2 regions of the Mesorhizobium sp. M0016 genome follow, and region 2 is predicted to be linked to the other one. Evidence: riboswitches for the same ligand, from Rfam matches in the RefSeq annotation. Region 2 holds a riboswitch; the other holds the start of a gene.

Region 1 (3,393 bases), on a different contig from region 2:
CGCGGATGCCGGGGACCTGCACATCTTCGACGCCGATGGGCACTCCTTCTCGCTCAAGCCGGTGGAAGTGAAGGCGGCTTGAGATAGCTGCGTCGTACAGGCATGAAAAAAGAGCGGCGGGCCAGGCCCGCCGCTCTTTTTTAAGCTTCGGCTGTTAGTTGTTGCCGAACCGATCCCTGTCGCTGCTCTGAGGAACGAACTTCTGTTGGTCGTTCGACGAGTTCAGCAGCTTGTAGACCGCCGAGTTGGTGCCGGTCGACGAAGTGCGGGTGGTGTCGACGGCAGCGGCCGGCTGGTTGGCGCCATTGGAGCCATAATTGTCGCTGCCGGCAAAGGCAGCGCTCGAAACAGCCAGAACGGCTGCGGTGGCAAGAACAATCTTCTTCATTTTAGTCTCCTGAATTTTTCTGATGCCGCCAGCTGCAGCGGATAAGCCCGCCACGTGCTGGAAACCGGCTTTTAGCGGCCGAAAAGGTTACGGTCGGCACCGTGGGCAGGCGCCTGCTCGGCTGGAGCCGACTTCTCAACCGAAGCCGTATGGCCACTATCGGTCGACGTAATCGCAGGCTGGTTGGCGCCGTTCGAACCGTAGTTGTCGCTGCCGGCGAAAGCGCTGCCGGAGATGGCCAAAACGGCGGCGGCAGCAAGGATGATCTTTTTCATTTCAAATACTCCTGAATTTTTTGGGATCCCGAGAGCGACGGGTTAGCCGCCCTTCTTTGGTCGGGATCAGCGATTGCCGTAGAGGTCGCGGTCGGCGCCCTGAACGACAGGCTGCTTGTCAGCGTGCGCCGGCTTCTGAATGGAAGCCGTATACGAGCTGTCGACCGAGACGGCTGGCTGGTTCGCACCATTGGAAGCGTAATTGTCGCTACCGGCGAAGGCGCTGCCGGTGATCGCCAAAACGGCTGCGGCAGTGAGGATGATCTTTTTCATTTTTAGTACTCCAGTTTGTCTGTCCGTCTAGCGGCGTGTCTTGGGAGGAATTCGCGTCGTTCGGACAGCCCCGATGTGGGAAAGCCATAGGCTGGTTTCCAATCACGAAGTTGTTCCGTGTGGACCACGGTCCTGCACCTTGAAATTGTGCCAGGAAGTTCCTCTATGGTCATTTATCGCATTGTTTTCAGTTGCTTATGTCGAACCGAGTGGTTCGCTCCGGTGTCGGTTTCCGGGCCGTCGTTCACACCGTCCTGCACGCATTGTCAACAGAAACGAACCGTTCGGTTCGATTAGAGATTGCTAATAGTAACTTTTCGATACCGTTGAGCCCTTTTTGCCCCCGATCGGAACTGGATCCGCAGCGATTCGAAACGGCGATGATGGCGTCGCAAGAAACGTCTCAGCTCTTTGACCGGCGGCGGGGGGCGTATGCCGCGCGTGTCGCGCCGCATGGATATGATGTCGCTTTCATGCCGACGTCGCGATCGCTGCCGTGATTAGATGATGGCATCTCAGGTGCCGCTTCGTGACGACGCAGCGGAGAATTGGGAAGCCGGTCAGAATCCGGCGCTGCCCCCGCAACGGTGGTGGAGTTGAAGTCGCAACGGGAGACCACTGGGCAAGAGCCTGGGAAGGTGTCGCGATGGTCCGCAAGGACAACTCCAGAGCCCGGAAACCAGCCCGAGATGCATAGACTCGACTGATCGCGGTGGGCGGTCAAGAGGTGGATAGTGCATGTCCGGCGCCGCGCCGGCCTGCGTCCGATCCTTCCTCCATCACCACCAAGTTCAGTCCTTAACCCACGAGGACAGAACTATGGATACGCGCAACGACATGCTGAGGCTCCTGAACGGCCGCAAGCAAGGCTTTTCGCTGGAACAGCCCTTCTACACCGACCCGGACTATTTCAAGCTCGACATGGAGCTTATCTGGTATCGCGACTGGCTGTTCATCGGCCATGATTGCGAACTGCCGAAGCCCGGCAGCTATATCACCGTGCAGATCGGCGATTATCCGGTGGTGCTGGTCCGCGACCAGAAGGGCAACATCAACGCCTTTCACAATTCCTGCCGCCATCGCGGCAGCCGTGTCTGCAACACTGAGAAGGGCATGGCGGCAAAGCTTGTCTGCCCCTATCACCAGTGGACCTACGAGCTTGACGGCCGGCTGCTGTTTGCCCGCCAGATGGCCGACGGTTTCGACAAGAGCCAGTTCGGCCTGAAGCCCGTCGCCTGCGAGAGCGTCGGCGGCTATATCTTCATCTGCCTGGCAAAAGAACCTGCCGACTTTGCGCCGATGCGCGCCATGATAGAGCCCTACCTCAAGCCGCACGGGCTGAATGAAGCCAAGGTCGCCTTCGAGAGCACCATCATCGAGAAGGGCAACTGGAAGCTGGTCTGGGAAAACAACCGCGAATGCTATCACTGCGCCGGCAATCATCCAGAGCTGTGCAAGACATTCCCCGAAGCGCCGACGGTGACCGGCGTGCAGGGCGCCGACAGCGATCCGGAGATGCTGGCGCACTGGGCGAAATGCGAGGCGGCGGGCCTGCCGAGCAAGTTCCGCATCGATCCGGCCGGGCAATACCGCGCCACCCGCGCGCCGCTGCTGCGCGATGCCGTCAGCTACACGATGTCGGGAAAGCGCGCGGTGACGAAGAACCTGTCCGACACTGTTGCCGCCGACCGCATCGGCACCTTGATGCACTACCACTATCCGACGACTTGGAACCACATCCTGATCGACCATGCGGTCACCTTCCGGGTGCTGCCGATCAGCGCCACGCAAACCGCGGTGACGACCAAGTGGCTGGTGCACAAGGATGCGGTCGAGGGCGTCGACTACAACCTTGAGGAGCTCACCCATGTCTGGACCGAGACCAACGACCAGGACCGCCGCATCGTCGAGGAAAACGCCTTCGGCATCCTGTCGCCGGCCTATGAGCCCGGCCCCTATTCGGAGCTGCATGAGGGCGGCGTGATCCAGTTCGTCGAATGGTACGCGGCCTTCATCGGCCCGCGCCTTGCCGAAGGCGGCCGGCCGGCGCTGCGCAGCGTCGCGTGAACTGGAGCAGGCGAAGAGGGACCAGAGGATGAATGCGATGACGGATCTTGGGCTCTATCGCCATCTCGACCAGATGGCGCCGTGGAACGATAGGCTGCAGGTGCTGGAAGTGATCGGCGTCAGCGACGAGGCGCCCGACGTCAAGACCTTCACCTTCCGCTCCGACAACCAGACCTGGTTCCGCTACAAGCCGGGCCAGTTCCTGACGCTGGAACTGCCGACACCGGACGGGCCACTGATGCGCACCTATACGCTGTCGTCGTCGCCATCGCGGCCGTTTTCGATCGCGGTGACGGTCAAGGCGCAGGCCGGCAGCATCGGCACGCGCTGGATGTTCGACCATCTGGTGCCCGGTTCGCATGTCAAGGCCTACGGACCGGCCGGCGACTT
Region 2 (3,393 bases):
CTGGCAAAGCTGCGAGCCGCGATGCCGGCAGGTGTTGTGGAAGGCGCGCAACTCGCCGGTGTCGTCGCGAAGCACGACGATTTCCTGCGTGCCGACGCGGAATGTCCTGAATGCCAAAGGCTGGGCAAGATCGGCCTCGCGGCAGACGAGCAGCCAGCTTTTGTACCAGATGGCCTCGAGATCGCGCTGGTAAGCCTCGCTATCCCAATAGGCCGATGACGGTAGCGTCGGTTCGGCCCGGCTCAGGCCGTTATAGGGGTCGCGCTCGCTCGGGTTGGGATGCATGGCTGGCTTCCTATGAAGCGTCAGCCGACACCCCGGCAAATCGTTTGTCAATCAGAGTGCCGCATTGCCGGTTGCAGGCGCGGCGCATAATCATGTCGTGGACATGGGACATTCGGAATTGGGGGGATTCGGACGTGGCCGCACGACAGATGTCGCTTACGCCGGAGCTGGTCGCGCGCTGCTGGCGCGAGATCAGGGACCCCGGGCCTGATCCGGACGCGATGCATCTCGATGAAGCCGACTATGACGCGCTTCTGGATGAATTGCAGGTCGAACTTCCGGATAGCGAACCGCTATGGCTGTTCGGCTATGGATCGCTGATCTGGAAACCGGAAATAGATTATGTCGAGGACCGCGTTGCGCTGGCGCGCGGCTGGCATCGGTCCTTTTGCATGAACATGACGCGCTGGCGCGGCACCAAGGTCAGCCCCGGCCTGATGATGGCGCTGGACCGTGGCGGACAATGCAAGGGCGTCGCCTTTCGGCTGACCGACAATAACCGGCGCGAGCAGTTGGGCCGGCTTTTCCGGCGCGAAGTCACGCTGAAGCCGACAAGCTACCGGCCGCGCATGCTGAAGCTTGCAAGCGAGGCCGGACCGCTCAGGGCATTGGCCTTCGTGATCAACCGCAACGGCCTGACCTATTCCGGCCCGCTCGACGAAGGCAAGATCGTCGAAAGGCTGGCCACGTCCTGCGGGCACTGGGGATCGGGCGCCGACTATCTCTACAACACGGTGAAAAACCTTGAAGAGCGCGGCATTCACGATCGCCATCTGTGGCGGCTGCAGCGGCTGGTTGCCGAGCGGATCACCGCGTTGAACCCGTAACGCCGCATGGCGCATTCGCGCTGTTGGCCGGCGGAATTTGGTTTGCCGGATGCGGCCGTTTCAGCCTATAGTCATGCATGTCGTCGGTTCCGTTAGGGACCAAGAGGGAATGCGGTGAGGGCTGACTTTGTTGCCCAATGCCGTGGCTGCCCCCGCAACTGTGTGCGGTAGTCCTCTCCAAGCCACTGAGGATTTTTCCTCGGGAAGGTGGGGAAGGGCGCTGATCCGCGAGCCAGGAGACCTGCCGGCGACAGGGAACTGACTTCGATGCCCTCGGGTGGAGGGCGAAAGGACAAGATATGAATACCGCTTCCGTCTCCCTCGGCGCATCCGTCTCCTCGCAGTCGCGCTTCATGCAGCTCGTGCTTAGCGCGTTTCTGGGCATTTTCGTCGTCGGCGTTGTCGGTTTCTCGCATATCGATGCGGTCCACAATGCGGCGCACGACTATCGCCATTCGATGGCGTTTCCCTGCCACTGACGAGGATCTGACATCATGAACCTGTTTCGCAACGTCGTGTTCATCGCGGCGATCGCAGGGCTCGTGGCGGGTGTCGCTCTCGCCTGCATGCAGGCCTACGCCACCGTGCCGCTGATCCTCAAGGCGGAGGTCTACGAAAAGGCTGGTGGCGGCCATGAGCATCAGCATGCCGCGGCGCCCGCCGCCAACGCTGCGGACACCGATGCCATGAGCACCGCCGCGCCGGCGGAAAATGCGGTGAGCAGCGCAGCACCGGCTGAAGCAGCCGCGCCGGCGGAGGACGAAGGCTGGGCGCCGGCCGACGGCTTCGAGCGTTTCGCCTTCAGTGTCGTCGCCAATATCGTCACCGGCATCGGCTTCGCGCTGGTCCTGGTGGCGGTTTCCGAGTTCGCCGGCGGCATCGGCAGCTGGCGCCAGGGCGTGTTCTGGGGCTTGGCCGGCTTTGCCGTGTTCACGCTGGCGCCGGGCCTCGGCCTGCCGCCGGAACTGCCGGCAATGCCGGCGGCCGATCTCATGCAGCGCCAGATCTGGTGGTGGGCAACGGTGATGACAACGGCGATCGGTCTTGCCCTTATCACCTTCCGCACGTCGGCGCCCCTGACCGTGCTCGCCGTCGTCCTGATCGTCGCCCCGCATATTGTCGGCGCGCCGCAGCCTGACAGTTTCGTAACGCCGATCCCGGAGGGCCTGCATCATCAGTTCGTGGTGGCGGTGACGCTGACCAATCTGGTGTTCTGGCTGGTGCTCGGCGCAGTTGTCGGTGTAGTGCGCGCGCGCTTCGCCGGCACCGCGACCAGCCTGCGCGACAGCTTTGCCTGATCGGAGTTTGACCTTCATCATCGGCGGTGCGCGCTCCGGCAAGAGCGCGCATGCCGAAACTTTGGCGACGGCGTTGCTGCCGCCATGGGCTTATATCGCCACCGCGCTAGCCTATGACGGCGAAATGCGCGAGCGCATCGCGCAGCACCGCTCGCGCCGTGGCGAGGGGTGGGCGACCATCGACGCCCCGCTTGATCTTGCCGGTGCGCTCGAGGCATTGCCGGACAACCAGCCGGTGCTTGTCGACTGCCTGACGCTGTGGCTGACCAATCATATGCTGGCCGATCATGATCTGGAGGGGGAGTGCCGGCGGCTGGCCGATGTGCTTTCGCGGCCGCGCGGACCGTGGTTCGTGGTCTCCAACGAAGTCGGACAAGGCATCGTGCCCGACAATGCGCTGGCACGCCGGTTCCGCGATGCCGCCGGCCGGCTCAACCAGCAGATCGCGGTCGTAGCTGATATGGTGCTTCTGATGGTGGCGGGGCTGCCGCTCAAGGTGAAATGAGATGACCGATATCGACACAAAAGACGAAGAGCGCCATCGCGCCAAGATGGCCAAGCGCAAGGCGGTGCAGGACGCCGAGGTCGCGGAAAAGACGGTCGAGAAGGGGCTGCTGATCGTCAACACCGGACCCGGCAAGGGCAAGACCACGGCTGCCTTCGGGCTGGCGCTGCGCATGCTCGGCTATGGCAAGCGCGTCGGAATCGTCCAGTTCATCAAGGGCAAATGGCACACCGGCGAGAAGGATGCCTTCGCGGCGTTTGGCGACCGCGTCGTCTGGCACACGATGGGCGAGGGTTTCACCTGGGAGACGCAGGATCTGAAGCGCGACATTAAGGCGGCCGAAGCCGCCTGGGCCAAGGCGCTGGAACTGATCGCCGATCCCTCGATCAGCCTCGTCGTGCTGGACGAACTGAACATCGCGCTGCGTTACGACTATCTCGATCTCTACAGAGTGGTGGCGGCGCTGAAAGCGCGGCGC

The links. A riboswitch is a leader RNA that binds a small molecule or an ion and turns the genes downstream of it on or off. The one in region 2 is predicted to bind cobalamin.
Region 1: it holds a riboswitch for cobalamin, as region 2 does, so the genes downstream of both, NKJ88_RS20110 (aromatic ring-hydroxylating oxygenase subunit alpha) here and NKJ88_RS22205 (CbtB domain-containing protein) in region 2, are expected to answer to the same signal.

What each region holds. Positions count from the first base shown of each region.
Region 1 is NZ_JAMYVM010000014.1:29,479-32,871, forward strand. It holds gene NKJ88_RS20090 (ABC transporter ATP-binding protein) at 1-82, shown strand, start outside; gene NKJ88_RS20095 (DUF680 domain-containing protein) at 155-388, opposite strand; gene NKJ88_RS20100 (DUF680 domain-containing protein) at 460-663, opposite strand; gene NKJ88_RS20105 (DUF680 domain-containing protein) at 730-936, opposite strand; cobalamin riboswitch at 1,437-1,638, shown strand; gene NKJ88_RS20110 (aromatic ring-hydroxylating oxygenase subunit alpha) at 1,756-3,003, shown strand; gene NKJ88_RS20115 (FAD-binding oxidoreductase) at 3,041-3,393, shown strand, end outside.
Region 2 is NZ_JAMYVM010000017.1:321-3,713, reverse strand. It holds gene NKJ88_RS22215 (aromatic ring-hydroxylating oxygenase subunit alpha) at 1-285, opposite strand, end outside; gene NKJ88_RS22210 (gamma-glutamylcyclotransferase) at 420-1,112, shown strand; cobalamin riboswitch at 1,180-1,375, shown strand; gene NKJ88_RS22205 (CbtB domain-containing protein) at 1,412-1,591, shown strand; gene NKJ88_RS22200 (CbtA family protein) at 1,607-2,410, shown strand; gene cobU (bifunctional adenosylcobinamide kinase/adenosylcobinamide-phosphate guanylyltransferase) at 2,403-2,915, shown strand; gene cobO (cob(I)yrinic acid a,c-diamide adenosyltransferase) at 2,917-3,393, shown strand, end outside.